2 regions of the Anaerozeibacter quisquiliarum genome follow, and region 2 is predicted to be linked to the other one. Evidence: riboswitches for the same ligand, from Rfam matches in the RefSeq annotation. Region 2 holds a riboswitch; the other holds the start of a gene.
What was found. Region 2 has a riboswitch for thiamine pyrophosphate ahead of ACH6CV_RS06670 (ABC transporter permease). Riboswitches for the same ligand answer to the same signal wherever they lie in the genome.

Region 1 (15,529 bases), on a different contig from region 2:
TCAGGAGCCCGCCGGGATTCGAGCGCACGTCGATAATCAGCCTCGTTACGCCCGCATCCTTGAGCGCGCGCACCGCCTGCTTGAACCCGCCCACGTCGTCGCCCATGAACTGGTAGATCACGATGTAGCCGACCGAGTCCTCCAGCACCTCATACTGCACCGGGTCGATCCGCACCGCCCGCTTGCCCATGCCGATCGTGAGCAGTTCCTTGCCGCGCCGGATCGTGAGCATGGTCGTCTCGCTTTCGTCGCGCTTGATGCGGCCAATCGCCTCGTCGAGCGCCCGGTCGGTTCTGGCCGACACCTCCTGCTCGTTGACCTTGAGCACCATGTCGCCCGGCAACACCCCGGCCTCGTGGGCGGGCGATCCGTGAAACACGCGCAGCACCACGACGTTGCCGGCCTTGTCGCCCGACAGCAGCAACCCCACGCCCTCGTACAGCCCTTTCGAGTGCTCGACCATCTCGTTCATCTCTTCGGGCGTATAGTAGAAGGTGTAAGGGTCGCCGGCCGAGGCCGCCATGCCGCGCACCGCGCCCAGCACCAGCTCGTCTTCATTCAGCTCCGTATAATAGCGCCCCTTGAGCTCCCGGAACACCTCGTCCAGGCGCTCGTAACGCTCGAGCCGCTCGTATTCCTGCTGCGTGACCCGCATCGCGTCGCCCGCCGAGGGCCCTGGCAGCGCGCCCACCAGCGCCATGGTCACCGCCGAGGACACCCCGGCCACCAGCACAACCATCCACACGACGGCCAAGATCACGATGGTTCGCTTGCGCATGCGCCCGCCTCCACGCCAAAAAATTACGCCTGTCCGGCACGAACAAGGTTATGCCGGATAGCAGGCGCGCATGTTGAGGTTCATCCCCACCGTTCGTCTTCTGCTCTCTAACCGGGAGGGTCTTGGGAGGGTTGGGAGCCTCCCGGAACGACGCGCCCGCCGGCGTGTACGAAGGGCGTGAATGCGATTGCGACCAAGGGAGGCCGCAGCCGTCCTCAATTCGCAATGGTCGCCCCGTGCTCGCTTGATATCCCTCGGCATCGCGTGCCCATTGGGCTGGCGCCCTCCCTTCCTCGCCCACTGGGCGCGGTCGGGCGCGCCCCCGCAGGCCCGACAGGCTAGGCGGCCCCGGGATCCATCTCACGCAAAGACGGCCTCAGCCGGATTCGCGTGACGCGTTTATGCGTACAGTCTGCCGCGATCGTTCGCGTTTTTGCCCAGCAGCATCATCATCTTGAAGGTCACCGCGTCGTCGAACTTGCGCAGATCCAGCCCGATCACGCGCTGCACCTTGTCCAGCCGATACACCAAGGTGTTGCGGTGGATGTAGATTTGACGCGCGGTCTCCGACAGGTTCAGGCTGTTCTCGAAGAATTTCTCGATCGTGTGGATCATCTCCTCGTTGAACAGCCGCGCGGTCTTGCGGTTGAACATCATCTGGTTATACTGGCCGCGCATGTCGACCGACACGTCGGCCAGGAAACGCTCGAGCAGCAGCTTGCGGTAGACGAACACGTATTCCTCCGAGCGGTAGATGCGCCCCACGTCGATGGCGCGGCGCGCCTCGCGGAACGACTCCGACAAAAGCGACAGCTGCTTCTTGGGCTCGCCGATGCCGATGTAGACCGGATGGCTGGTCTCGTTGACGAAGGTGCTCTCGATCGCGAGACCCAGCTGCTCCATCTCCTCGTACTCGCTCTGCTCATCGAGCTGCTTGATGAGCACCACCGTGTGGCGGTCGAGCTCCACCACCGCGTCGCCCGCCTCCTCGGACACCACGTTGCTCAGGATGCCGAGCGCCAGCTCGGTGTCGAGGCTGCCCAGATGCACCACCAGCACCAGTCGGCTCTTGTCGAGCGCGATCGAGTGCTCGAGCGCCAGCGATTCCAGCTCCGCGCCCTCCACCTCGTCGCGCAAAATGCAGCGGTAGCTTTGCTCGCGGTCGGCGTGCGGCAGATCGACCCGGGTGAGCATGTTTATCAGTTCCGCCGACAGAATCGCACAGTTGCCGACGTCGGTCGAATCGCCCGGCAGGCACAAAAACAGCGGCTGCGCGCCCTCGGTGCCGATCAGCGTGAACCCGCCGTACACCAGCGGTTCGGTCGGATTCTGCCGAAGCGCCTCGGGCAGCGTAAACTCGCGGTGGTTGTCCTCCGGCAGGATGACCTGGCCCGAGTTGTCCAGCAGCATCACGTTCATATCGATGCGCGACAAAAGCCGCGCGATTTTGGCGATCACCCGATGGTCTAGATACATAGGAATGCCTCCATGCGCCTCGTCGCCCGCTGAGCGGGGGGGCGAATTTGTGGGTATGGACAAGTTGGCCCTACAATATATAGTATATGCCACCAAGGGCTCGCTGACAAGGAAAATTGTGCAAACTGGAGAAATTTCATACAAATATAACCCGGAGGCGATCGTCGGATGCGATGTACCGGAACGCCTGCGGGTGTGAAATGCCTATCCTACTGATAATCGCCGCTGATCTCTACCCCGGAACCGATGTCAAAAGTCAATGCCCGGTGGGGCGGTACGCCCTCTCCCTCCGGACAGTCGGAAAACCAGCAGCGGACGCCACTGCGGCGCAACAGGGCCAGCACATCCGGGTGGCCGCTGTTATAGCGGCGGTCGCTGGACGCGCAACATACGGCGTGGCGCGGCGCGATCGCCTCCAGTAGCTCGGGCGTTACGCTGTCCTTCTGTCCGTGGTGGCCCAGCTTGAACAAATCCGCCCGCAGCTCAGTCTCCAGCCCCCCGTAGCCCATGTTGTTGGTATCCCCCGGCAGCAGGAGCCTGGTGCCTCGGTAGTTCAATGACAACATCACGCTATAATTGTTCATGTCGGCGTCAATCGCGGCCAGCCGCCGCTCTTTCTCGCGGGAATCCGGCTGGTGGTATACATCCCGAAGCCTCCGGGCCAGGTCGGCGGCGCGGTCGTCGCCCGGCCCCAATACCCTGGCCGTCAGCCCCGGGCACAGCTGCGCCGTAAACCCGGCGGAGACGCTGAGGACTTCGCAGCCCCTCTCCGTCAGCCTCCGGCATAGGGTTCGGTAAGCCGACAGCGCCCGAAGAAATTTATCCATAGAGGCGTTTTTTGCCAGATCAGAGGGGAGTTCCTCCATTTCGCGCCAGAAATCCTCCGGCAGAGCCTGCCACATCCGGGCAGGAGGCGCTTCTTCCGTCGCCGCCAACAGCCCGCAGACATGGTCCTCGTGGATGTGGGTGCTCAAGAGCATATCCAGCCGCCGGATACCCCGCCGCTTGAGATACCCTGCCAGCGTTATCCGCCCGGTGCGGCTGCCCGCGTATTCCGTCGGCTCGGCGCCGCCCCCGTCGATCAACATGGTGAACCCGCCGTCGGAGGGGCACTCTGCCAAAATGGCCTCGCCGTAGCCCACATTGACAAATGTCAATTTCATATGCTCCATTATCTGATCGCCTTTTTGATGTAGAAGCCGGACAGAATCAAGACCAGCAGCGTCATCACGATGGCGCCGGCGCTGCCGAACCCAAACTTCAGGTTCTTGATGCCGTAGTTGTACAGGAACTGGGTGATGGATGAGGTGGTGCCCGCCGGGCCGCCGCCGGTGAGGATGTTGATCTTCTCGAAGAGGCGGAAGGTGTCGATGGTGCGCAGCAACGCGCAAAGGGCAATGCCGCTTCTGATGTTGGGAATCGTGACATAGAAGAACTGCTGAACGACGCCCGCGCCGTCGATGCGGGCGGCTTCGTACTGACTCTCCGATACGGATTGCAGGGACGCGTAGAGCAGCAGAAACACAAAGGGCGTGTTTTGCCAGACATCGATGACCAAGATGGTACCGAAGGCCGTGCGGGTATCCATGAACCAGTTGAACACCGGCAGGTTCACCGCGCCGAGCGCCTGATTCACGATACCGTAGTTGGAGGAGAGCATCATCTTCCAACTCAGGGCCACCGTCACGGCGGGCAGCAGATACGGCAGCAGCAGCAGCGTGCGCATGATCTTCTGCCCCCAGCGCAAACCTTTTACAAAAACCGCCTCCAGCAAGCCCAGCACCATCTCAAAAGCCACCGCCAGCAGGGTGAACCGGATGGTGTTCAGAACCGCCTGGTGGAAATATGCGTTGCGAAAAAGAGAGAGGTAGCTTTTCAGAAAGACGAAGTTCGCCGAGTCGGGGCCTTTCAGATAATTGTAATCAGTAAAGCTATACAGGAATGTGAAGACCAGAGGATACGCCGTCAGAATCCCCATAACCGCCAGCGCCGGGGCGATCATCAGGCGGGGAAAAGTTTTCTCACCCAATCGGGGGGAGCTTCCGGCGCTTTTCTTCGCCGTAAGTTTTCGTTCCATAGAATTGCCCCCTCTCAAAATGCACAATCAAAACCCTTATTCGATGGGATACGGTTCCCCCGCAGGGGCGGCGATTAGCCGCCCCTGCGCGAGCTGCGTGCCTCGTTAAGCCAGCAAGGCTTCCGCTTCGGATTGTGCGTCCTTCAGACCCTGATCGATGTCCTTGGTGCCCTGAATGATGTTGTCCATTTCGGTGCCCAAAATGGTGGTGAACTCGTTCCATTGCTCGATCACGGGGCGATACACACCGGACTGGAGGGCGTTGCAAACGATCTCCAGATGCGGGAATTTGGCCAGAACGTCCTTGTTTTGCAGGGAGCTGAACCGGCAGGGCACGCCGCCGTTGTCGATGGAGGCCAACTGTACCTCGGGGCTCATGATGTACGTAAGCAGCTTGAGGGCGAGTTCCTTGTTCTGGCTGTTATTGGGGATGCCCACGGTCCACACGCCGTACATGGAGGTTTTCTTGTCGCTGTCGGCGTCGCTCAGCTTGGTGGGGATTACGGTGTAGCTGGCGTTGCTGTCGGCCTTGGGGACATACCAGCCGGGCCATCCCTGACCCAGCGCCGCGTCGCCGTTGTCGATGGCGGCTACGATGTCGTCCTTGTCCTTGGTGTCGCCCAGCTTATACAGCTTAAGATACGCCTCCATGGCGGCCTTGAACTCGGGCGTGTCGACGGTGGGCTTGTTGTCCGCGTCGACAAGCCAGCCGCCTTGGGACAGCAGGTGGGGGATAAAGTCGGAGACGATGTTGTCCGGGGAGCCTCCGCGAATCAGGAAGCCATCCTTACCGGCGGCGTTGGCGGCTTGGGCTACCTTTTCGAGCCCTTCCCAGGTCGTAAGGCTCTCCACGGTAGCGCCCGCGTCGGCCAGCAGTTGCTTGTTGTACAGCATGACGGTTACGTTGCCGAAATAGGGGGCCAGGAAAATGTCGTCGCCCACCTTGCATATCGTGGTGGTCTCGGGGATGATGTCGTCGTCGAAGCTGTAGCCGAGCTCGGACAGATTGGTCAGCACGTTATAGGCGGTGAACTCCGCCATCCAGGAGCCGTCCACCATGCACAGATCATAAGCGCCTTGGCTGTTCACCGCGTCCAGGGCGATCTTGCTGTGCAGGTCGTCAAAGGCAAGTTCCAGCACTTCGCACTTCACGTTGTTCTGCGCCTCAAAATCGGGGAGTCCGGCCTTAATCGCTTCGGCGTAGTTCCCGCCCCGCAGAATCAGGGTCAGCTTGGCGGGCTCGGCGGCGGCAGTGGCGGCCAGAGAAAGGGCCATGGCGAGCGCGAGGGCAAGGGCAAATAACTTCTTCATGATTCTCCTCCTCATATATATAGAGTCCGTACCCGAGGTAGCCTGGACAACTTGCATCGGGCACACTGCAAGCATTGGATGGGGGCCGGGCGGAGATCACCTCCTTGGGCTATTCTTTTACAGCACCGCTGGATAAACCGCTGATTAGATAGTTCTGCGCAAAGATCACAAACAGGGCGATGGGGATGACGGAAATCACGCCGCCGGAAGCCACCAGACCGAAGTTGGTAAGGTTATCCTCCGTATTCAGCACCGCCAGGGCCAGGGGAACCGTGTAATTGGCGGGCGTTTGCACGAAGATGATGCTGTAGGTATATTCGTTCCACGCGTACATGAACGACAGCATGGCGATGGCCGCCACGCCGGGGGCCACCAAGGGCAGGACAATTCTCCGGAAGAGCTGCCACTCCGTGGCCCCGTCGATCTGGGCGCTCTCCTCAATGTCCTCGGGCAGATCCTGAAAGAAGCCGATCATGAACCATATGGTCAGGGGGATGTTAATCAGTACGCAGGCCAGAGCGGGAGGGAGCTTGGTGTTCAGCACGCCCATCTTGGAAAACATGGTATACAGGGGGATGGTGAACGCCACCGGAGGCAGAATCCGCACCAGCAGCACCCAGTAGGTCAGGGGCTTTTTCATCCCGAAGCGGAACCTGTGCCGGGCGATGACGTACGCCGCGCACAGGCCGAACGCCAGGGAGAGCACCAGCGATATGCCGGTGACCTCAAGGCTGTTCAGGATGGCCCGGCCAAACCCTTTATCCGTAAACAGCCGGGAGAAATGCTCCCCTGTCAGCGTATGGGGCACGACGGAAATATGACCCGTCATCTCACTGGTGGGCCGGATGGCCATCGCCGCCAGCCAATAGATGGGAAACAGGGTGATAACCAGCAGAATAATCGCCGTCAATCCGCGAAGGACGATCCCGACTTTTTTCTTCATATTTCCTCCTCAGCCCCAGGTAGGCGCCGATTGATTCGGACCCTCATGGCGTAGGGATCTTTCACCCGATTGTTCCTGAAAAATGCGCAGACGCGGCAGCGCTACGTCAGGCGTTTCGCAGGAACGAGCGGGCGAAAAAGCGCCCGCCAGCCGGCGTCAGAATAGATCGGCGGCTCCCTATGTCGTTCCCCGGATGACCAGTTCCGCAGGCAGGATGGTGGTCGGCTCCGTCAGTTCCTCCCCCTTAAGCAGGGCGGTGAGCCGCTCCACGCAGAGCCTCCCCATCCGATGGCGGTGGGTGTGTACGGAGGTCATCTCCGGCTCCAGCATCGTACACAGCGCAGAGTCGTCGTAGCCAACCACCGCCAGTTCTTCCGGCACCTTGACCTTAAGCCGCGCCGCGGCCTTCAGCGTTCCGGAGGCAATGACATCGTTGGAGGCGAAGATTGCCGAGGGCCGCCGGGATCCGGTCAGCAGCTCCGTGGCCGCCCGGGTGGCGCTCTCCACGTCAGGGCTGCACATCTTCACGCTTTGGGAATCCACCGGGATTCCCTTCTGGCGCATGGCCTTCAAAAACGCGTTGTAGCGCTCGCTGCTGATGTAGGGGGAGAGTCGGCCGGCAAGCATGGCAATCCGGGTGTGCCCCCGATCCCACAGATGCTCCACAATCTGTCGGACGCCGCCCTCCTCGTCCGATAGGACGCAGGGCAGGTCCAGCCCGGGAATCCGGCTGTTGACCAGCACCACCGCGATATGCTGGTTCTGGAATTCCAAGACCATGTCCGCCTGGGCGTTGCCGCCGAGAATCACGCCCTCGATCTGCTTGCGCTGGGCCGTGCCGGCTGTCGTCTTCCACGCGTCAGCCGTGGAAATCAGCAGTTGATAGTCCGTCTTGTTGGTTTCCTGCATGATTCCGTCGCAAATTCCGGCGTAGAATTCATCCAGAATGGTGGCGCGCTGCTTGCAGATGAGGAACGCGATTTTATCGGTCCTCTGCTTGGCCATGGCTCTGGCGATGGCGTTGGGGTGGTAATGCAAGACCTCGGCGGCCTCCAGCACCCTGCGCCGGGTTCCTTCCCGCACCCGCTCCGGATCGGAAAATACACGGGAAACCGTAGCCGTGGAGACCCCCGAGAGTCTTGACACGTCATAAATGGTCGAATTCAATGGTTTTTCTCCGCTTCTTCCAAATGTAAGTGGTTACATTACGTTTCAAAAAAAACATCCCCGCTCCCCCGAATCAAATTTCTTATGTATGCAGGGTATCATGAAAGCCACAAAAAATCAACCACGAAAGCGGGATTCTTATGAATTCGTTGATATGCCATAAAATCAATCATCTATTTTATCCAGAAAGTCACCAACAGCCTCGAGGATGTAAGGGGTTTCATTCCGGAATCATGTATGCCCCGGCAGGGAAAAGCCCCGAAAACACTGAGTTTTCGGGGCTCTGGCCGGCGGATTCACGCGACCGCGTCAGCGGTTCAGAATGGTGGCCTCGGTGTTGGCGTCAAAGAAGTGCAGCCGGTTGGCGTCAAACGCCACGCGGATCTTATCGCCGGTGCGCGAGGTCGTGCGCGGGTCAACGCGGGCGACGACGTTGCCGTCCTTGCCGGAGGTCTTGAGGTACAGGTAGGTCTCCGAACCCATCAGCTCCACAATTTCGACGGCCACGTCGATCGCGGTATCGGGCGAGGCGGCGAGGAAGGAGTCGTCGTCGTGAATGTTCTCGGGGCGGATGCCCATGATGACTTCCTTGCCGATGTAGCTGTCGGAGTTGAACTTTTGAAGCTTGCCCGCCGGGATCTTGATGCGGTTGTCCGCGAACACCGCATAGACGCCGTCCGCTTCCTTCGCCAAGCGCACCTTGAAGAAGTTCATCTGCGGCGTGCCGATGAAGCCGGCCACGAACTGATTGACCGGGAAGTCGTACAGGTTCTGCGGGGTATCCACCTGCTGCACGAAGCCGTCCTTCATGACTACGATCCGCGAGCCCATCGTCATGGCCTCGGTCTGGTCGTGGGTGACGTAGATGAAGGTGGTCTGCAGGCGCTGGTGGAGCTTGGTGATCTCGGTTCTCATCTGCACGCGCAGCTTGGCGTCGAGGTTCGACAGCGGCTCGTCCATCAGGAACACCTTGGGCTCGCGCACGATGGCGCGCCCGAGCGCCACGCGCTGGCGCTGACCGCCCGACAGGGCCTTGGGCTTGCGGCCCAGCAGGTGCTCGATGTCCAGGATCTTGGCGGCCTCGCGCACGCGGCGCTCAATCTCCTGCTTGGGGGTCTTGCGCAGTTTGAGGCCGAAGGCCATGTTGTCAAACACGGTCATGTGCGGATAGAGCGCGTAGTTTTGGAACACCATCGCGATGTCGCGGTCCTTGGGCGCGACGTCGTTGACCAAGCGGTCGCCGATGAACAGCTCGCCCTCGGAAATCTCCTCGAGGCCGGCCACCATGCGCAGCGTGGTCGACTTGCCGCAGCCGGACGGCCCGACCAGCACGACGAACTCCTTGTCCTCGATGTCCAGCGTAAAGTCGCTCACCGCGGTGACGCCGCCCTGATAGACCTTGTAGATGTGCTTCAGAGACAGACTCGCCATTGATCTTCCTCCTTAACGTCGCCTTGCAAATCCAACACCGACATTCGGTAATATGAAAATTATAACGACAAAGGGCCGAAATATCCAGCCCCTATACTTCACAAATATTTTGTTTTTTGTTTGGCATTATGGTATACTCCGCCCTCCCTCGGTATCATTATCGATAATGAAATCCAAGAAATCTATCGGTTTTCAGTTCAGCGCATCCAATGACAACAAGAAACTCGGGGTAAACTCACGCATAAAGTCAGAAACCTCGGGAAGGCCGGTCGCCTCAATTTCCTCGAGCAAGTGCTTTTGTGCGCGCACAAACTCGTCGTTGCCGTAGCCCAGTTCCTCAAGGCACTTCAAATAGGCCGATATCTTGTCGGCGGCCTTGACGAGTTTCCAGACCTCGCTGCCCTCATCCGGAAAAAGCAACGGTTCGAATGCGCCGCGCAGATCGCCCGGCAGGTAGGTGAGCAGCTGTTCGCTTGCCATGCGCTCGATGTCCTTGAAGGCGCGCTTGATGCCGGGGTTGAAGTACTTGATCGGCGCGGCCAGGTCGCCGGTGATTACCTCGCCCGCCTCGTGGTAGATCGAAAGCGTCACCACCTCGCCCGGATCGATGCTGCCGCCGTAGCGGGTGTTGCGCAGCACCGCCAGCGCGTGGGCGATCATCGCCACCATCAGCGAATGCTCCTGGTCGTTCTCCTCGCGCGTGTTGCGCCGAAGTCCCCAGCGTTTAATCAGCTTCATCCGGGCCATATAGGCGAAAAAATGGTTGGACATGCTTCCTCCTTTCGTCGGTCACGCGAATCCTGCTGCCGGAATCGATTCCCCGTCGGGACGCGCCCGACCGCGCCCAGTGGGCGAGGAAGAGGGCGCCAGTCCAATGAGCAAGCGAGCATCCACGCCGGATGGCGTGGGGCGACCATCGCGAATTGAGCGAGGGCAAGCGCGCCCTCTGGGGGAATCCACAGGCGCCGGCAGAGCCGGCACCTACGATTGAACGCGGAACCCCGGCCCTCTCCTCCAAACCTCCCGGGGAAGGTATGCGGGCAGTTACCGCGCAGTTTTCAAAATCCCCCTTGACAGCCCGGCTCGCTCGACCTACAATGGGGGTGCAAGTACCGCTGGGGGCGCCGCAAGGCTGAGATGAGCGAAGGCTCGGTCCCTTGGAACCTGAAGTGGGTAATCCCACCGTAGGGAAGCGGAGGCCGAGCGGGCGCGTCCCGCGGAGCGCCGTTTCCCGCATGTCCGAATGGGCATGCGGGCATTTTTACCCATTATACCGCCCGAAGCGGCAGTTGTAAACACATTACGGGAGGATACCGATATGAACGAATGGTTTGCGGGCGCCGTCAAGAAACTCATGGAAGTGCACTGGTACGCTTGGGCGATCGTGGCTGCGCTGCTGGCGGCAGGCGTAGCGCTGCTGGCTTCCGGCCGCAAGAAACAGAATTGGAGCAGCCGCCAACTGGCCGTCGCCGCGATGTGTATCGCGCTATCGTTCGTGCTGTCGGGCATCCGGCTGTACCGGGTGCCCCAGGGCGGCTCGGTGACCCCGCTGTCGATGCTGCCGCTGATTGCCTTTGCGCTGGCCTACGGCCCGGCGGCGGGCGCGCTGGCCGGCTGCGCCTACGGGCTGCTGCAGCTGATCCAGGATCCCTACGTCATCCATCCGGTGCAGCTGCTGCTCGACTACCCGCTGGCGTTCGGCGCGCTGGCGCTGGGCGCGATCGCCCGGTACCTGCCCCTGCCCAAGTGGTCCAAGCTACCGCTCGCCGTGGTGCTGGCCTCGCTCGGGCGCTACGCGATGGCGGTGCTGTCGGGTATGATATTCTTCGCCTCGAACGCCCCGGTGGGCCAGAGCGTACTGTGGTACTCGCTGGGCTACAACCTCACCTACCTGGGCCCGGACGCGCTGCTGTGCTTCGCCATGGCCTTCGTGCCCGGTATCGTCCGCGCCGTCGATCTGATGGAGAGGGAGCGCCCCTGACCGCGCAAGACGGATGCGCAAGCCCCGATTGAACTTGCGGCAGGGCCTTTTGACGACGTTCGGGGCGGTCTGCGGTCATGACGGCGGGGCGCTTCGAAGGGCAGAGACACGACACTTTGACCGACAAGCCGCTAAGCGAAAGCGAGGCGGCTTTTTTACGATTCGCCGCGATGGCGGCGGGCATGAGATCCGCAGCGCGGGCGGATGGCGAGAAGCGCGACCGGCCCGTCGCCTCTACTCCCCCACCGGCCGCCCAACCCCTTTCGTTTCTTACAGATGCGTTCTGCGCTGGATTTCCGCCCACAGCGACTTGCCTTCAAAGAAGAGCAGGAAGGCCAGGAAGATGAGCGAACTGACGAAACAGAGCGCGGAGGGGATGATGACGCGCACGCTGCCCGTCAGGATCAGCACGAACGAGATGATGCCCAGCGCGCAGTCCAGCCCCAAATACAGGATGTAGTCCTGGATGTGGAGCTTTCGGATTTTGGCCACCACCGTCATGGCGATCATCGCGCAGATGCATAGGATGGGCAGCACATAATCCACGGACCAGCCGTGATAGCCTGTGAACCGATCCCAAAGATACGCGATCAGCGACATGATGGTCACCTGCCACAGGATGGCCTTGGGCAAGTTGCGCCGCTTTTTCAGCGCCACGCCCAAATCGGTCCACAGACTGGCAACGCCCGCCGCGACAAACAGTGACCACATGCCGCCGGAGGGAAGGATCAGGTTGATCGCGGCGCACACGGCGGCCAAACAGACCGTGCCGAACGCGATCCATTGCAGCAGCCTCCTGTGGGCGCTTGGGCCGCTCTTGGGCAGGTCCGGAAACGCGCGTCCGGATCCGTCGGGCGTGCCGGTCAGCGCGCCTTGGCACAGCGGGCAGGCGGACGGTGTGCCGGGCAGGCCGATATTGCAGTGCTCACAGCGCAGCATGGGGACTCCTCCTCTCGGCGTCGTTATGGAAGATTGGAAATCACCTGCACGTCGATGCCCAGCGATGTCAACCTGCGGAAGAACCGCCGCTGCACCGCCGTGTCCATCAATGGAGACGACATGCTGATGGCCAGCGTGTCGCCAAAGGAGCACACGCACACCTGCGGGCGCTTGGCGCTGAAGTATACGCCGAACATGCGGATGTATCGGGCGTCCTCTTCGGGCATGACGACGCGGCCCACATTGGAGAATCCGGCGGTGTCGCCGCGGTCTGAGCGCAGCCCGGCGAGCCGGAGGATCGGGATCTTCAGTTGCAGCGGAATCGCCTTGATAAACGGATTGTTCTCGATGGCGGAGTAGCGGCTGATCGCGATGCTGAGGTTATCCCGGCTCAACTGCCGCTCAAACGACTCGCGCACGATGTCGAGCACCCGTTCGAAGTCCGGAATCTCCTTGCAGGCGTCAATCTTTACCAGCATCAGGCCGAAAAAGTTGCGCGCGGTCTGCGCGGGGAAGAACCTGCGAAGGTCCACGGGCACGGTGATCACGATGGGGCGCTGGCGGTCGCGCACAGCCATGCCATCGAGGATGGCGCAGATCAGGTGCGCCACCAGGAACTCGCTCAGCGAGGCCCGATGCTCATGCGCCCTGTCCAACGCGGCCCGCGCGGACATGAGGCCCTCCGTGATTGACAGAGCGTTGCGCGGGTATCTTTCGCCGCGAATGCGGTAGGCCTTGCAGTGGTCCTGCTTGGGGATGGCGCCGGACTTGTCGTAATACTGATAGAAAGCGTCTTGATCCACCTGATCCCGCGCGGGCTCGTCATCCGCCAGATGTCCGGTCAGGCCGTGCTTCAACGCCAGGTAATGATGGATCATGCCGCGTAAGAACCGCAGCGCGCCGGACCCGTCGGCCAGCGAGTGAAACACCTCAAGGTTGATCCGCTGCCCGAAATAGGACACGCGGAACAGCAGCCCATGCCGATCCACATTGTACAGGGGGCTGCACACGGGCAGGCACTCCTCCTGCACCTGCGCTCGGATGTCACTGTCCTCGAAGTAATACCAAAACAAGCCCTTTTTGAGCACGGAGCGATACAAGGGAAACGCGTCCACCGCCCTTTCCAGCGCGCGCTGCAGCGTGTCCTTGTCGACCGGCTCGTTCAAGACGCAAACCAGGCGGAACACCTTTGTGCTTCGCCTGGAGCTCGTCGGCGGAAATATCTTCGCGGCGTTGTCCAGCCGGCTCCACGACTTGTGCTGTCCCATAGGGGTCTACTCCCTTTCCAGGAATGTGTTGATGATGTCGAGCGTCTGCCGCACAGACTTGAAGCTGGGCGGCAGCATCATGAACGAGTGCAGCGCATCCATGATGCGCGCGATCTCCACGTCATTGCCCGCGGCGCGCAACCGTTCGCCATAGGCTTCGCCCTCGTCGCGCAGCGGGCAGTACTCAGCCGTGACGATCAGCGTACGCGGTTGGCCTCTGAGGTCCGGCGCCAGCAGCGGCGAGCAGTACGGGTCAAGCAGGTCCTCCGGCGAACGGATATACAGATCGATAAAGCCCTCGATCCGCTTGGAGGTCAGCAAAAAGTCGGTGCCGTTGTCGCGAATGGACGCGAAGGGGGACGCCTCGCTGTGATCCCCGTAGGTGGACGGATAGAGCAGGATCTGCCGCCGGGGCAGAAACTCGCCGCGATCCCGCGCCATGAGCGACACGACGGCCGCCAGGTTGCCGCCCGCGCTGTCTCCGATCAGCGTGATGCCGTCCGGATCCACGCCCGGCGCGCCACCCATAAAGAATTCCCGCGCCACATGATAGCAGTCCTCCGGTGCGGTTGGGAATTTGTATTCCGGCGCCAGGCGGTAATCCACACTGGCCACGAGCTGGCCGGTCGCCCTTGCCAGATCCACGCACAGCCCAGTGTAGTTGTCAATGCCGCCCGTCACCCAGCCGCCGCCGTGAAAGAACAGCAGCATCCGTGCATTGACCACGCCCGGCGGCGCAAACAGCCGAACCGGAATCACGCGGTCGCCCAGATGCACGGGCCGGTTCCAGATTTGGAAATCGCCCGGATGGCCGCGCAACCGCACGGCCAGCTGTTCGATCCGCCGCTCCATTTTGTAACTGCGTTTCACATCCGGCTCGAGCGCCGTGATCGCCCTCAACGCCGCACGCATGATCCTGCTTATGGCCAATGACAGCCCTCCTGTGTTGCCGGTTGCTCGGCCTATGATGGGCGGAACAGGAGCTTTGCCCATCCCAATCGTGTGCGCAAGCCCAAGCCTCGGCAGCTATAGTATAGCACAACCGGCGCGTCTGAACAAATAGCCTGTTGCGCAGGCTCGCCTAAAACAGAGCTTGTTTGGCTGGAACTGCGCGAACAGATGTAGTAAAGAAAGTGCGGTGTCCGGTCAAAAAGCGGATTCGCGTTGATGGGAATATTCGGTCTAAGAATCGTTTGCCGGGACGCATCGTGTTCTTGAATCGACGGTGGGGTGCCGAGACGTTGAGGCTATATACCGAGCTTTTTCAGCATTCCGCTCTCAGTGCACAGACCCCTCAAGCAGTTTTTACGCGGTACTTTGATCTTGGGTTTATCCGATTCCGCCCCGTCGGGGCGAGGCGCGCAGGGCTGCGCGCCCCTCAACCTCAGCGGCGCGGCCCGTCCCTTTTACATGAGGTCGGCCCCGCTGTCGGTCTCGTCTTCAAACATCGGCCGGTATTGGGGCAACTTCAGCGCGCTTCGCGCCGCCTCGTTGGCAAAACCGCTCAGCTCCTCGCGGGTCTCGATGCACGCGGCGCTTTGCCGCGCCTGATCCTGAATGAACATCGGCAACGAATCAAAAAACGCGCGCGCCTCGCGATCGCGCGTAAGCAGTTCGCCCAGCGAATCGGGCATGGGATCATCTCCTTTGATCCCAGTTTCAGCGTTTTGGCGCGCAATATGTATAATGATCGCCGCCAACTTTTTCAATCATGCCGACCCTCCGGCCCGCGCCATTGAAACAGGCGCATGTCCACGCGGCCGTCCTCGGTGAAGGCCACGCCTTCGTCCTCGAGCAGCCGGCGCTGCAGGCCGGGCACGCCGAAGGCATCGCCGGGCGCGGGTGAGCCGTCGGCGCGCACCACGCGGTGGCAGGGCACGTCGGGCATGCGGCAGGCGCGCAGCGCGCCGCCTACCGCGCGCGCGGCGCGCGGATGCCCGGCGAGCAGCGCCAGTTGTCCGTAGCTGGCTACCTTGCCGGGCGGAATCAGGCGCGCCAGCGCGTAGACGCGCTCCGATAGCGCCGCTCGCATCACCCGATCACCTCGACCAGTGTGCGCCGCGGGCATGTCTCGTAGATCAGCCGCGCGTCCTCCTCGGACAGCAGTATGCCGCCCCAGTCGGCCGTCCCGTCCGGCGTACCTTCGTATCCGGCCGGC
Region 2 (15,529 bases):
CAAGATCGCCTTCCAGATGGCGGTTGACGAGATCAACGCGGCCGGCGGCGTGAACGGTCACACGTTCGAGATCGACGTGCAGGACTCCGAGGGCGAGCCGGTCACCAGCACCACGCTGGCCACCCAGTTCGCCGAGAACGACGAGGTCATGGCGCTGCTGGGCGACTTCACCTCGGGCGCGTGCAAGGCCAACGCGGAAATCTGCGACTTGTACGGCATCACCCAACTGTCTCCGACCGCATCCGCGCCCGACTACGCGTCGATGAGCCCGTTCTGCTTCTCGATCATGGGCCGCCAGGACGTGGAAGCACCCTTCCTCGCCAAGTACATCATCAAGAGATACCTGGGCGCCCAGCGCGTGGCCGTGATTCGCGTGGACTCCGACTGGGGCCTGGCCAGCTATGGCAACTTTGAGAAGAAGGCGCTCGAAGAGGGCCTCGAGATCGTGGCGCATGAGACCTATCAGACCGGCGAGACCGACTTTTCCTCGATCGTGACCAAGGTGCGCGCGACGGACCCTGACGTGCTGATCGTGCTCGACCAGGGCAACTCGGTAGCCGCGATCTTCAATCAGGCCGATTCCGACGGTTGGGACATACGCCACGTCGCGTTGGGGCCGGGCACCTCGCAGCAGTTGGTCGATCAGATGCTCAACCCCGACAACCTGATCGTGACCTCCCCGTTCTTCTTTAATGCCGAGGATGCCAAGCTGATGGCCTGGCGCGACGCCTTCATGGCGAAGTCGGGCTTTGCGCCCACGATCCATCCCGCCTGCGCGTATGACACCGTGTACCTGATCGCCGAGGCGGTTCGCGCGATCGGCGACGGCGAGGTCACCCGCCAGGCGATTCGCGATGGGCTGCAGGCAGTCGACTACACGGGCCTGACCGGCAACATCCGGTTCACCCCCGACGGCGACATCCGCCGCGACTACATGATCTGCGGCGTCAAGGACAAGACCTGGGTCATCCTCGAGGGCTTCGAGTACGGCGCGGAGGGGATTTAGCACCCGGCGCAAATTGGAAGCAACTTCCAAGGCGTAACCGATGGGCGAAGGGCGGCGGAGCCGCCCTTCGCCCCGGGGCGCGGCACGCCGCGCGATTGGAGGTTGCCCGGAGGGGACTTCTATGGACTACATACTCAGCCAGCTCATGAACGGCTTGTGCCAGGGGGCGATCTACGCGTTGATGGCCATCGGCTACTCGGTCATCGTCGGCGTGGCGGGCATGGTCACCTTTACGTACGGCGAAATCATGATGATCGGCGCGTTCAGCGCCTACTACATCTTCCTGCTCGTGGGGAAGAGTCTGTGGGTCGCCATTCCCGCCGCCTTCCTCGGTTCCTTCTTAATTGGCATCGTGGTCTACAAGGTGTGCTATGAGCGCTTCTTCAGCGCGCCGCGGCACATCTCGCTGTTGTGCACCATCGGCATCAGCACCTTGCTCAAAAACCTGGCGCAGATCGTGTTCGGGCCGGACACCAAGCCGATTCAGGGCGTCATCGACAACCAGGTGTTCACCTTGCGGCTGTTCGGCGCGGTCGTCAACGTCAAGCTACTCCAAATCGTCATCATCGCGCTGGTCGTCGCGCTGGCGATCCTGCTCACGCTGTTCTTTAACAAGACCAGGTGGGGCGTCATGCTCCGCGCGGTCAGTCAAAATCGCGACGCTTCCTATTTGGTGGGTATAGACGTCAAGCGCGTGACCATGATGGGCAACTCGATCGGCTGCGGCTTCGGCGGCATCGCGGGCATCCTGCTCGCGGTCTACTACTACACCGTCTACTCCACCATGGGCGGCATCTACTCGATCAAGGCGTTTTCGTCCTCGGTGCTGGGCGGGCTCGTCGACCTGCGTTTTTCGGCGCTGGGCGGGCTGTGCCTGGGGGTCATTGAGAATCTGGGCATCACGTTCAGCTCCGCCTCCTTCCGCGACATCTTCGCATTCGGCTTTCTCATCCTCATGTTGATCGTGCGTCCGCAGGGCTTCGCATCGAAGAAAGGAAGCAGAGTATGACAAATGTGATGGCGAAGCTTCGGGGCGAGTGGAAGAAGCCCGCGCAAATCACGATGCTCAGCCTGATCTTCATCGCGCTCGCGCTGTTCCCGCGCGTCGTTTCCCAGACGGTCTATGTGCGCTACGGCTGCAACATCCTGATGTACGCCACGCTCGCCGGCTCGCTCAACGTCATCAACGGCTACTCGGGGCAGATGTGCCTCGGGCAGGCCGGGTTTTTCGCCGTGGGCGCGTACACCTGCGCGATATTGGGCGTGAGGTACGGCATCAGCTTTTGGCTGTGCCTGCCGCTGGCCGGGCTGCTGGGCGCGTTGGTGGGCTACGTGGTCAGCCTGCCCACGCTGAGGCTTCAGGGCATCTACCTGTCGATCGTGACGCTGGGCGCGTCCGAGATCATCCGCATCATCGCCCAGACCTGGACGGACGTCACCGGCGGCTCGATGGGCATCAAGTCGATCCCCAAGCCCGACTTCTTCGGCATGCAGATCTTCAAGCCCAAGGACTATTTCTATATTTTCCTGCTGCTGGGCGCGCTGTTTTTATTCCTGACGGCGCGTGTGCTGAAGTCGCGGTTGGGCCGGGCGTGGATGGCCATCCGCGAGGATCAGATCGCGGCGCGGTCGCTTGGCGTTACGGTCAAGGCCTATAAATCGCTCAACTTCGTGTACGGCGCGTTTTGGGCGGCGGTTGTCGGCGCGGCCTACGCCCCGTTCGTCAACTTCATCGATGCTTCGCAATTCTCGCTGGACACCGGATTCGACGTGTTGGCCATGGTGGTTATCGGCGGGCAGGGCACGCTGGTGGGCCCGATCGTGGGCGCGATGATCGTGACGCTGTTGACCGAAGCGCTGCGCATCCTGGGTTATTGGCGCTACGTGATCTACGCGTTAATCATCATCGGCATGATGTGGCTGCGGCCTCAGGGGTTGGTCGGCACCAGCCGGTCGATGCTGGCCGGCGGGCAGCTGCGCCGCAGGGAAGTCGCCCAAGGGGGTGCCCTCAAATGAGCGAGACGCTTTTGAAAGCCGTGGACGTGTGCAAGTACTTTGCCGGGCTCAAGGCGGTCGAGATGGTCAACATGGAGGTCAGGGAGGGCGATATCTACGGCATCATCGGCCCCAACGGCGCGGGCAAGACCACCTTTTTTAACTGCTGCACCGGTATCTATCCGCCCACCAAGGGCGAGGTGTACCTCGAGGGCGAGCGGATTTCGCGGATGACGCCCGAGCAGATCGCCTGCCGTGGGGTGACGCGCACGTTCCAGAACATCCAGCTGTTCAAGTTTATGAGTGTGCTCGACAACGTCAAGATCGGCTGCCACACGGGCACCCGCACAGGCCTGCTCGACGCGCTGCTGCACACCCGCCGCTACCGCGAAGACGAGCGGTATGCGGTTGAGAAGAGCATCGAGGTGCTCCGCGAGATCGGCATGTATGAGGTCGGCGACGTGATGGCGGGCACGCTGCCCTACGGCATGCAGCGCAAGGTTGAAATCGCGCGCGCGCTGGCGCTGGGCCCGAGGATCCTGCTGCTGGACGAGCCGGCGGCCGGCATGAACCCGCTCGAGACAAAGTCGCTCATGGAGTTCATCAAGATGTTGGGCCGGAAGGGGTATACCATCTTGGTAATTGAGCACGACATGAAGTTCGTCATGAACGCCTGCAATCGCATCTTGGTGCTCAACTTCGGCCAGAAGATCGCCGAGGGCACGCCCGAGGAGATTCGCGCCGATCAGGCGGTGCGCGAGGCCTACTTCGGCAAGGGCCTGATCGTGGAGGGGGTGGGCGAGCGTGCTTAAGATTGAGGACTTGCAGGTGTACTACGGCTACGTCAACGCGCTCAAGGGAATCAGCGTCGAGGTGAACCGGGGCGAGATCATCACACTGATCGGCGCCAACGGCGCGGGCAAGACCACGGCGCTGATGGCGGTGTCGGGGCTCGTGCCCAAGGCGGGCGGCCGGGTGTCGTTCAAGGGCGTCGATATCACGCGCACAGCGCCGAACAAGATCGTGTACATGGGCATATCGCATGTGCCCGAGGGGCGCAAGATATTCCCCGCGCTGTCCGTGCGCGATAACCTGCTGGCCGGGTCGCTCGGAAACCGGTCGTTGACGAAGGCGCGCGTCCAAGCGCTCTACGACGAGGTGTACGCGATGTTCCCGCGCCTCAAGGAGCGGCAGAATCAGGCGGGCGGCTCGCTGTCCGGCGGCGAACAGCAGATGCTGGCGATTGCGCGGGGGCTGATGATGGACCCGGAGCTGCTGATGCTGGACGAGCCGTCGCTGGGGCTGGCCCCGATCGTGGTGGAGGAGATCTTTGAACTGCTGATCCGCATCAACAAGGGCGGCAAGACCATCCTGTTGATCGAGCAAAACGCGTCGATGGCGCTGTCGATCGCCGACCGCGGCTATGTGATGGAGACCGGAAGCATTGCAATGACCGGCAAGGGGCGGGAACTTCTGCGCAACGAAGAGGTCAAACGCGTATACCTGGGCGGCTAATATAATTCTATAGGAGTGATTATCGTATGAAGAAGATCATCAACGCGCCCGACCAGTTTGCGGTTCAGACGGTGGAGGGCATCATCGCGGCCTATGGCGACCGGGTCAAGCTGTTAGGCGGCGATCCGCAGATGTACCTGTCGAACTACGAAGCGCCCGAGGGCAAGGTGGGCATCGTGACCGCGGGCGGCTCGGGGCATTTGCCGGTGTTCCTGGGCTACGTCGGGCAGGGCATGCTGGACGGCTGCGTCGTAGGCAATGTGTTCGCCTCGCCGTCGGCGCAGAAGATGGCCGATGTCATCAAGGCCTGCGACCGCGGGAATGGCGTCGTGTGCCTGTACGGCAACTACGGCGGCGACCGGCTCAACTTCGACATGGCCTGCGAGATGGTCGAGATGGACGACGTCGAGACCCGCACCGTGCTGGTCGCCGACGACATCTGCTCGAGCCCCGAGGCGCAAAAGGACAAGCGCCGCGGCGTGGCCGGCATGGTGTATGCGTTCAAGGTGGCGGGCGCGGCCGCCGAGCGGCTGATGTCGCTCGATGAAGTCGCGGACGTGGCGAGCAGGGCGCTTTCCAACATCCGCACCATGGGCGTCGCGCTCACGCCCTGCATCGTGCCGATGGTGGGCAAGCCCACGTTCTCGATCGCGGACGACGAGATCGAGGTGGGCATGGGCATCCACGGCGAGGCCGGCATCGAGGTGCGCAAGATGATGACGGCCGACGAGATCGCCGACGCCATCATGGAGAAGCTGTTCACCGAGCTTCACCTCGAGGCGGGCGACGAGGTGTCGATCATGGTCAACGGCCTGGGCGCGACGCCGCTCGAGGAGCAGTTGATCGTCTACCGCCGCATCCATCAAATCCTGTCAGCCAAGCTCGTCAGCGTGTTCATGCCGCACATCGGCGAATTCGCCACCTCGATGGAGATGGCCGGGCTGTCGGTGACCATGTTCAAATTGGACGCGCAGATGAAGGAATTGCTGCGCGCGCCGGCGAACACCCCATTTTACACAAACGCGAACAAGTAGGAGGCATTTATGAACCGCGACTCGATCCGGCGCGCCGTCGATTCGGTGTGCGGCATGATGGAGGAAAACAAGGACTACCTGATCTCGCTCGACCAGCAGAACGGCGACGGCGACCTGGGACTGTCGATGGAGGGCGGCTTCTGCGCCGTAAGGGACTTCCTCGCGGCGACCGACGAGCAGGACATGGGCAAGCTGCTCATGAAGTGCGGCGCGGCGTTTAACGAAGCCGCGCCCTCGTCGCTGGGCACCATTTTGTCCTTTGGCTTCATGGGCATGGCCAAGGCGCTCAAGGGGCAGGCGGAGGCCCCGTTTGAGGCGTTCGCGCGCTCGTTCATGGCGGGCGTCGAAAAGATCATGGAGCGCGCGCATTCGAAGCCCGGCGAAAAGACGGTGCTCGACGCGCTGTACCCGGCGGCCGAGGCCTACCTTGCCCGCGCGGACGACCCGGCGGCCGCGCGGGCGGCGGCGGCGCGCGCCGCCGAGGCCGGCAGCGAGTTGACGCGCGGCATGCGCGCCGTGCACGGGCGCGCCGCGTACTACGGCGACAAGTCGATCGGCGTGCTGGACGGCGGCTCCGTCGCGGGCATGCTGATCGTCAAGGGCATCGAACGGGCATTTCAGGAATAAACACAGACGCAGGAGAAGCGAAATGCATGGACAGAGCGGCGTATGACAACTACATCGCCATCCTCGCAAGCGAACTGATCCCCGCGATGGGCTGTACCGAGCCCATCGCGGTGGCGCTCGCGGGCGCGAGGGCGGCTTATGTGCTCGGCGGGGTGCCCGATCACATGGACGTGTATTGCAGCGGCAACATCGTCAAGAACGTCAAGGGCGTGGTGGTGCCCAACTCCGGCGGCCAGATGGGCATCGCGGCGGCGGCGGTGCTGGGCGCGGTGGGCGGCGACTACACATTGGGGCTCGAGGTGATCGAGGGTGCGGGCCCCGCAGCCATTGAAGAGACGCGCCGGTTGGTCGCCGAAGGCATGTGCGACTGCCACCTGGCCGAAAACGAGGGCAGCCTGTACATCCGCGTGGAGGCCGCGCGGGGGGCGGATGTTGCGCGCGTTACGATCCGTACGCGCCACAACCAGTTCGACCACATCAGCCTGAACGGGCAGGTGCTGCTCGAACAAGGCGAGCTGGCGGCCGCGGCCGCGCCGGTGGATAAGGAGCGGCTCAACGTACGCGACATCATCGAGTTCGCCGATCAGCTCGATCCGGACGACGTGCGCGGTCTGCTCGACCGCCAGATCGAGTACAACGCCGCCATCTCGGAGGAGGGGCTGAAAAACGCATGGGGCGCGCAGGTGGGGCGCACGCTGCTGTCGGCGGGCGAGAACTTTGCGAGCCGCGCGGCGGCCAAGGCGGCCGCGGGCAGCGACGCGCGCATGGGCGGCAGCTCGATGCCGGTGGTAATCAACTCGGGCAGCGGCAACCAGGGCATCGCGGTCACCATACCGCTCTATGAATACGCGATGGAAAGAAAAGTGCCCCGGGACAGGCTGTACCGGGCGCTGGCGCTGGCGAACCTGATCTCGATCCACGAGAAGCGCTTCATCGGCAACCTGTCGGCCTACTGCGGCGCGGTCAGCGCGGCCACGGCCTCGGCGGCCGGCATCGCCTACCTGGACGGCGCGAGCTACGAAGTGATCGGCAACACGATCATCAACTCGATCGGCACGATCGGCGGCATGGTGTGCGACGGCGCGAAGTCCTCTTGCGCGTCCAAGGTCGCCAGCGCCGTCAGCACCGCGCTCATGGGCTACGATATGGCGAAGGAAGGCCGCGCGCTCAAGGAGGGCGAGGGCCTGGTCGAGGGCGGCGTCGAGGGCACGATCCGCAACATCGGCCGGCTCGGGTGCGAGGGCATGCGCGCCACCGATGTGGAAATACTCAACATCATGCTGGGCAAACACTGAACGATACGGGGGAATGGAATGGAAGACATCAACAAGCCCACCGGGCTGCGCATCCGCGAGCTGCGCATGCAGCGCCAACTGACGCTCGAGCAGCTCTCGAAGCTGACGGGTGTCAGCGTGAGCATGCTCAGCGCCATCGAACGCGGCCGCAAGAGTCCCACGCTGACCATTTTGAACAAGATCAACAGCGGAATGAAGATTTCACTGTCCGAGTTGTTCGCGTCGCCCGAACGCGAGGTGCGCCGGGTCATCCACAAGCGCGAGATGCGACTGCTCCGGTTTAAGAAGGGCTGTCAACTGCTGGTGATGCTCGAATATGACCCGGCCAACCGCTTCGAGGTGATTCGCCAGGAACTGGCGCCCCATACCAGTTGGGACAGCGCGCCCCACTTTGGCAGCAACCTCTGGGAGCATTGTTTTCCGGTTCAAGGCGACCTGGTGATGCAGGTGAAGGATGAGCGCCATCACGTGGCGGAGGGCGAGGTGTTCAGTTTCATCCCCGACGTGCCCCACGCCTACATCAACGAGACCGACCGGCCGCTGGTGGTGATGCTTATCAACGCGTACCAGTAGACCTAATCGAGCGCCAGCGACAGATAGCCCGGCGCGTCCATTGGCGCGGGCTCGGGGATGAACCAGCGGATCATGCCGAAGGGGGTCGCTTCGGCGTTCGGCTGGGCGCCTGCGGGCAGACGGACGCGGTAAGAAGGAGCGCCTACCGCGCGGTGCAGCAGCGCGAGCGCGGCGGGCACGTCGATGCCGAGGAGCGCCAGCTCGCGCACCAGCACACAATCATCCTCGCGCGACCAGGCGGCGACGCCCTCTCCGCCGCCCAATGTCAGGCGAGCAGCCCCGCCGCCCTCGCCCAAGATGCCCAGCGCGTAGTCGACCGCGCGCTCGTCCCAGCGCGCGTACAGCCCGGCTTGGGCGAAGGCGCGGTCGCGGATGCGCGTGTAGTCGGCGCTTGCGCAGGGCGAGAGCGTCCCCGCATCGGAACAGGGCGGCAGCGCACCGGCGTCGGCGTCGACCACGTTCAGCGCAAAGGCGGTGCGGTAGCCGCGCTTCTCATAATAATCAAACAGGCTCTTCGACGCGGGTACCAGTACGGCCGCGGCTTCGCCGCGCGCGAGGATCAACTCGCCCGCGCGCTCGAGCAATTCGCCGGCGATGCCCCGGCCGCGCCGCTCGGGCGCGGTGGCCACGGCGTAGATGTAGCGCGCGGGGTAGGCCGCATCATTTTGCATGATCGTCAACGGCAGCATCGTCAGCATCCCGCAGATCCGCTCGTCCTCGGCCCAGACCAGCATGTCCTCGTCGCGGTGGCGCAGCGCGAAATGAGCATCCACCGCTTGCGCGCTGTCGCCGAACACCCGCGACCACAGCGGTTTAAGCTGCGCGTAATCCCGGGGCTGCGCCAGGCGGATCACGGGTTCAGGTTGCCCACGAGGATCGCCGTGTATTTCTCGACCAGGTGGTGCGGGTCGTAGGACAGCTTGGCCTTGCGCAGGCCGGGCGCGCCGGTGTCGTCCTCGCGGTTTACGTAGGTGTAATTCATGCAGTTTTCCAATACGAACTGCTTGTTTATCATCGGGTACGCGCCCTGCATGTCGGAGAAAGCCTTCTCAAAGTGCACCAAAAAGGTGTCGTCGTTCAGCGGATCGCCGATCGAAAATGCCACGACCTGGCCGCCGGTGCGGATCAAGCCGCCGGATAGCCTAAGCGCGTCGTAGTTGCGCAGCGCCTGCTCCACGGCGCAGTATTCGTCGCTGAGATCGGCCGCCTGGCGGCGGCTGGCCTCGACGCACCAAGCCATGTTCATCCGCCGCGTCTCCTCGATGTTGGCGGCCGACAACGGCTCATAGGTCCAATCGGGATGGTTTTCGAGGAAGCGGTTGATGTGGTTGCGCTTGGCGGACAGCTTCGAGCCCTTGAGCGTCGCCAGGCGTTCCCGCTCGTAAACGTAGTCGGACCCATCCCGGAAGTCCTCGAACGCGAACCGGCCGGGGTAGGCCGCCTCGAGCCAGTCCTTGTCCTTCTTAAGCACCGTATGGAACTTGAGCGGGACGGACGCGGCGCGCGCGTACAGCGCCATGCGCTCAATCGCCGGCTCAATCGGCCCGCGCCCCGCGGGGAACAGGAACGTCGGATTTTCGGGGTCCGACATCAGCAGCAGCCGGTCGCCGACGCGCGCGATACGGTATTTGTAGACGTGCCGCCACACGAAGCAGCTGGTGAAGTTGTATTCGAGCGACCCCCGTTCGCCCATGGCGAACAGCTCGTCCATCCAGGGCTTGTCGGTCAGCTCGACCTCTTTGTAACGCAATTGGTCGTCGGCGGACAGAACCTCGCCCGTAAGTTGCCTGTCCGCCAATTCGATCTGTTTACAATCTGGCATCAGATACCCGGAACCTCTTTTCATGGTTTTGTTCAGTACCTACCTGAACTATAGCACGTCTTTGTAAAGCACGCAAGTCCTACAGTTTTAGAAGAGCGTCGGGCGTGATGGCCTTGACCGGGAACGGGGCCTCATTCACGGCGGCCAAACTTCGCGGCGGTGAGCTGCATGGCGCATCCTCCCTTCGGCGGCGGTCATTCCGTATCGCCGCCATATACATGCGTTGGCCGCGACCGTGCGGTTTTCTGGGCTTGACGGCGGACGGATCGGGGATTATAATAATGGGGCATACCGGGGAGCTTGTGTGACAGGCTGAGAGGAAACCAGGGGGCTCATGACGACAGCCCCAAAGGTTTCGACCCGCATTACCTGATTTGGATAATGCCAACGCAGGAAACATATGACGTTTTTTGCCGCGACGGTATGTGCACCGTCGCGGTGTTTTTTGGGGAAAGGGGGGAGATTGCACGTGAAAAAACTGCTTCCGGCCGGGGTGTGCCTGGCGCTCGCCGCGCTGTGGGAGGCGCTTGTGCGGCTGATGCGCGTGCCGGCGTACGTGCTGCCGACGCCGTCGGGTATGATTCGGGCGCTGATGGCCGACGCATATGCGCTCGCGGGGCACGCCGGGGTGACCGTGGCGGAGGCCGCTTCCGGTATGCTGATTGCGCTGGTGCTGGCGCTGGCGCTGGGCATATTGATGGACGCGTTTCCCAGCTTTCGCCAAGCGGTATACCCGATCCTCGTGGTGACGCAGACCGTGCCGATGATCGTGCTGGCCCCGATTCTCATCATCTACCTGGGGTTCGGACTCGCGCCGAAAATCCTGACCGTCACGCTGATGTGCTTCTTCCCGATCGCCGTCGGCTTCGCGGACGGGATGCGCGGCACAGGCGCGGATTATGTGAACCTGGTGCGCTCCTACGGCGCGTCCCGGCTGCAGGTGTATGGGTTGGTGAAGATTCCCTATGCGCTGCCGTCGCTGGTTTCCGGGCTCAAGGTGGCGGCCACCTACTCGATCACCGGCGCGGTGGTGGGCGAGTGGGTCGCCTCGCAACAGGGGTTGGGGTACTACCTGTTGCGCGTAAAGAACAGCTATGCGCTGGACAAGATGTTCGCGTGCGTGCTGATTATCGTCGCGCTGTCCATCCTGATGAACGGCGTCGTGGAACTGCTGGGCAGGGCCGCGATGCCACACTTAAGAAGAAAGAAGGTCTTGTCGTGAAGAAAATTGTTTTGCTTGCCGTGCTGACGCTGGCGCTGTGCGTGCCCGCGCTGGCGCAGGAGGATTTGACCGTCATCCTCGATTATGTCGCCAACACCAACCACACCGGCCTGTATGTGGCGCTCGATCAGCTCTGGTATAAAGACGAAGGGCTGGACATTCATATCGTCGAGCCGACCGGGGGCGCGACCGGCACGCTGATCGCCGTGGGTGCGGGTCAGATCGGCATCAGCTATCAGGAGGACGTGACCGTCGCGCGCGCCGCCGAGGAGCCGTTGCCGATTCGCGCGATCGCCGCGATCATTCAGCACAACACATCGGGCTTTGCCAGCTTTGCGGGCCGGGGCATCGCCTCGCCCAAGGATTTCGAGGGCAAGACCTACGCCGGTTGGGGCGGGCCGGGCGAGGAAGCGGTGTTGCGCGCGGTGATGGAGCGCGCAGGCGCGGATTTCAACAAGTTGAATCGGGTCATTTCCGACGGCACGGGCTTCGCTGCGCTCAAGGACCGCGCGGATATCATGTGGTTTTACGAGGCCTGGGACAATGTCAAATGCTCTGTCAACGGCTTTCCGATCGACTACATGCCGATCAAGGACCTCGATCCCCGGCTCGACTACTATACCCCGGTCGTGATTACCAGCGAGGACATGATTGCGAACCGCCCGGACGCGCTGCGCGCCTTCCTGCGCGCGACGACGAGGGGTTATGCGTACGCGGCGGCGCATCCGGACGAGGCGGCGAAGATCCTTGCGAAGTACGCGCCCGATTACGACATCGAGATGCTCACCCAGTCGCAGCGGTACCTGGCGGACAAGTACATTGACGACGCGCCGCGCTTCGGCGAGATGAAGCAAGGCGTGTGGGACGCATATACCGGGTTTTGCCTGGAATACGGCGTGATCGCTCGGACGATCGCCGCCGATCAGCTTTTCACCAACGAGTTCCTGCCCGAAGCGCATGAGCCGTAACATACCGAAGGTCGAATTGCGCGCTGTGTGCTTTCGCTACGAGCGCAAGCCGTTGCTCAAGGATATTTCCTTGCAAGTGGCCGAGGGGGAATTCGTAAGTCTCCTGGGCGCGTCGGGCTGCGGCAAGTCGACGATCCTGAACCTGCTGGCCGGGTACGTCCGTCCGGACGCGGGCAGAGTGCTGGTGGACGGGCAGCCGATCGACGGCGGCAGCGGGCGATTGGCCTACATGCCGCAGAACGATTTGCTGTTGCCGTGGAAGAACATCCTCGAAAACACCTGCCTGTACGGCTGGATTCACGGCGACAGCAAGCGTGCGCGCGAGCGGGCGTCGGCGTTGTTCCCGGCCTTCGGGCTGGCCGGGTACGAGCGCGTCTACCCGAATCAGCTGTCGGGCGGCATGCGCCAGCGCGCCGCGTTTTTGCGCACCGCGCTCTGCGGCGCGGATGTGTTGCTGCTGGACGAGCCGTTCGGGGCGCTGGACGTGATCTCGCGCGGCGACATGCAGGATTGGCTGTCCGCGATGAAGGAGAATCTCAATCGCACCGCGCTCTTGGTGACGCATGATGTGGACGAGGCGATCTATTTGAGCGATCGAATCTACGTGCTGGGCGGCACGCCTACGCGCGTCGTGCGGGAGGTCGAAGTGCGCGAGCAGGAGCGCACGCGCGATTGGCTGTACGACCAAGGGGCGCTGCGGCGGGCGTTATACGCAAGCATCAAGGGGGAAGCCGGGACATGATCGACGCCCACGCCCACTTGGGGGATGAATGGGAAATCGACGCGCGCATTCGCGGCGGCGTGCGCACCCTTATGTGCGGCACCGATCCGGATTCGGCGCGCTCGGTGCTGGCGGTTTGCGCGCAGCGCAAGCTGTTCACGCCCTGCTGCGCGCTGCATCCATGGAAGGCGGGGGCATACGCGGCCGAGGATATGCTGCCATGGCTCGATCAATGCCCGGTCGTGGGCGAGACCGGGTTGGATGCCGCTTGGTGCGATACGCCCATGCGCGCGCAGATCGAGGCGCTGATCTTTAACCTCGACTACGCGCAGCGCACCTTAAAGCCGGTCGTGCTGCACACCAAGGGCGCGGAGCAAGAAGTCGCCCGGATCCTCAGGCCCTATACCGTGCGCAAGCTGGTGCACTGGTATTCCTGCGACCGGCCGCCCTTAGGCTTCCTCGAACAGGATTGCTATTTCACGATCGGGCCGGACGTGCGGACCAACCCCGCCGTGCGCCGTGTGGCCGCGCTCGCGCCGCTGGAGAGGCTGCTGATTGAATCCGACGGCATGGAAGCCGTGCGCTGGGCGCGAAGCGCCCCCGCGCCCGCCGAGGCGCTGCCGGAGGTGCTCCGCGATGAGGCGCGCGCCATCGCCGAGATCCGCGGCATTGCGGCCGAGGCAGCGGAGGCCGCGCTCGAGCGCAATTACGACCGTTTCCTGGGCGGCGCGGGATGAGGCGCAAGCTCATACCCCCGCAAGTCGACGCCCGCTTGGCCCGATAACGGGTATTTGCGCGCCGCGACCGTCTATCGGGCGGGCCGCACCTTTAACGGCGTGCGATCACGAAAGTTCCCATAACTTCCGCGTTTTGTCGAACATTTGCCGATAAAGCCGCGCGCTTTCGCGGCGCGGATGTTTATGATCCAACTGCTTCTGGATGAAACCGTCGTCGTTGTCGATCACATGCGCGCCGACGCGGTCCGTCACCATCTTGTAGTATTTTGAGTCCGCGTACCTGCCGCCGGCCGGCGGCATCAAAAAGCGCACCTCCATTTCGGGCAGATCGAGCGCGACCGGCACCAGCGCGTGGTCAACGACGTATCGGATACTGCCCTGGGCAAGGTCGTCCAGGTATTCGGACGAAAACACCTCGGCGCAAGGGGCGCCGCCGTCCCTGCGCCTGTAGTAGATCGCGATGCGCACATGCTGATCCAGTTCAATCCAACGGTCGCCTCGAAGCGACCACATCTCCATGCCCGGCGCGTTCAAAAGAAGCGCGGGCAGCAGCGTATCGTCCGGCCAATCCGTATGTCCCGCGAAGGCGCATTGCCCGAGGCGGGACGCTTGCCTGTCGACCAGCTCAAGCAGATGGTTCTTTGCGACCGCGTCCTGAAGGGTTTCGAGCCGATCCAGCATGGCCTGTCCGGGATTGTTCCTGGATACGAGCCGCATATTGAGGTCGGTATAGCCTCGCTCCCTCATGGCGTACAGATACTCGACGTGATCCGTGAGGACGTACCTGTCGCCCTCCGACAGCGACCTTGACAGGAAGAAGATGAAATCCTCATCTACGATAAACGAATTGCGTTTCGCGGTATCGCGCACGCGCCGAAACGCGCGCATGAGGAATTGGCCCGGCATCACATGCCAGGGGAAGTTCCAAATCGAGCACGCGGACGTGGCATACAGCCGCGCCGGCATACACCTGAGCAGATGGTCCATGAAATCGCTCCTCCTGTCACTTGATTCCCGTTTGCGTCGGCCAGGATGCGCGGGTGGCCACAGACAACGCGTGAATGACCAATCCGTGAACATTTCTCGCCGTCCGCCGCGCAGAGCCGCCGTAGGGGTGGATAGCATCCGACCGCTCCCGCCGGGCCGCACGCCCCGTTCCATTCCCCTCCCAGGAGGGGTGGCGCGAAGCGACGGGGTGGTAACCTGTTGGCAGGACGGAGGACGCCAGGGCGGTGCCGGGCCGCGCCGGGGGAAATACGAGGCCACGCCCCGCGGGGGCTACCACCCCGCCTGAGGGCCCCCTCCCAGGAGGGGAATGGGAGGCACGCCGAGGAGCTCACCCCGCCTCCGTAGGGGCGGATGGCATCCGCCCGCTCCCGGCGGGCCGCACGGGCGAAGTCATCACGATCAACCCGATGCGCACGTTCATCGCCTTTCCGTATATCACACGCCTCTGCCGACAGGCCGCGAAGGGGATTCCGGCAGCCCTCACGCTTCTTCGCGCACACGGTACTTGACGATGAGCACGAGCACCAAAAGGATTGGAATCGCAAGCGCCGAGGCGGACACGATGACGAACGCATCCTCGTGCATCAACGCATGCCGTTCAGCCTGCCCATGACGAGGAGGATCGCGTCTCCACAAAGCAGCACCCGGCGGCAACCCGCCTGACGCGCGCGTCCTTGAAGCGGACGGCGCGCTTGGACTTTCGCAGGATCGAAACCCCGAAAAAACAACGGGATACAAGCGGGGATCAGGGTGAGCAGCGTTACAATGATTGGGGGCATTGTGGGCTCCTTTGCTCACATAGTACGAATTGCGCTATGCTAAATCGCTGTGCAAATTGTTGAGTACGAAGCACGGGCCGGAAGGAGGATCCGTGGATCCTTCTTCCGGCATTGAAAGGATTACGGATCCTGCAAGCCCAATCTGACGTAAATCACCTCGCCCGCATGCGCCCGCTTCATGCGGCGTTGTCTCAAATTTTCTTGTCGACAGAAACGCTGAAATACCT

Region 1: it holds a riboswitch for thiamine pyrophosphate, as region 2 does, so the genes downstream of both, thiT (energy-coupled thiamine transporter ThiT) here and ACH6CV_RS06670 (ABC transporter permease) in region 2, are expected to answer to the same signal.

The regions. Positions count from the first base shown of each region.
Region 1 is NZ_JBISDI010000024.1:38,918-54,446, reverse strand. It holds gene ACH6CV_RS11665 (S41 family peptidase) at 1-778, opposite strand, end outside; gene ACH6CV_RS11660 (PucR family transcriptional regulator) at 1,178-2,254, opposite strand; gene ACH6CV_RS11655 (ComEC/Rec2 family competence protein) at 2,464-3,411, opposite strand; gene ACH6CV_RS11650 (carbohydrate ABC transporter permease) at 3,426-4,331, opposite strand; gene ACH6CV_RS11645 (extracellular solute-binding protein) at 4,437-5,642, opposite strand; gene ACH6CV_RS11640 (carbohydrate ABC transporter permease) at 5,752-6,585, opposite strand; gene ACH6CV_RS11635 (LacI family DNA-binding transcriptional regulator) at 6,763-7,752, opposite strand; gene ACH6CV_RS11630 (ABC transporter ATP-binding protein) at 8,062-9,183, opposite strand; gene yfbR (5'-deoxynucleotidase) at 9,376-9,954, opposite strand; TPP riboswitch at 10,291-10,391, shown strand; gene thiT (energy-coupled thiamine transporter ThiT) at 10,502-11,164, shown strand; gene ACH6CV_RS11615 (DUF6320 domain-containing protein) at 11,435-12,103, opposite strand; gene ACH6CV_RS11610 (hypothetical protein) at 12,127-13,371, opposite strand; gene ACH6CV_RS11605 (alpha/beta hydrolase) at 13,378-14,295, opposite strand; gene ACH6CV_RS11600 (hypothetical protein) at 14,778-15,005, opposite strand; gene ACH6CV_RS11595 (MGMT family protein) at 15,077-15,403, opposite strand; gene ACH6CV_RS11590 (L,D-transpeptidase family protein) at 15,403-15,529, opposite strand, start outside.
Region 2 is NZ_JBISDI010000011.1:57,247-72,775, forward strand. It holds gene ACH6CV_RS06615 (ABC transporter substrate-binding protein) at 1-1,006, shown strand, start outside; gene ACH6CV_RS06620 (branched-chain amino acid ABC transporter permease) at 1,128-2,015, shown strand; gene ACH6CV_RS06625 (branched-chain amino acid ABC transporter permease) at 2,012-3,022, shown strand; gene ACH6CV_RS06630 (ABC transporter ATP-binding protein) at 3,019-3,813, shown strand; gene ACH6CV_RS06635 (ABC transporter ATP-binding protein) at 3,806-4,516, shown strand; gene ACH6CV_RS06640 (dihydroxyacetone kinase subunit DhaK) at 4,543-5,550, shown strand; gene ACH6CV_RS06645 (dihydroxyacetone kinase subunit L) at 5,560-6,177, shown strand; gene ACH6CV_RS06650 (L-cysteine desulfidase family protein) at 6,204-7,472, shown strand; gene ACH6CV_RS06655 (helix-turn-helix domain-containing protein) at 7,491-8,045, shown strand; gene ACH6CV_RS06660 (GNAT family N-acetyltransferase) at 8,048-8,899, opposite strand; gene ACH6CV_RS06665 (DUF2156 domain-containing protein) at 8,896-9,867, opposite strand; TPP riboswitch at 10,150-10,280, shown strand; gene ACH6CV_RS06670 (ABC transporter permease) at 10,337-11,089, shown strand; gene ACH6CV_RS06675 (ABC transporter substrate-binding protein) at 11,095-12,057, shown strand; gene ACH6CV_RS06680 (ABC transporter ATP-binding protein) at 12,047-12,799, shown strand; gene ACH6CV_RS06685 (TatD family hydrolase) at 12,796-13,515, shown strand; gene ACH6CV_RS06690 (hypothetical protein) at 13,621-14,502, opposite strand; gene ACH6CV_RS06695 (hypothetical protein) at 15,494-15,529, opposite strand, start outside.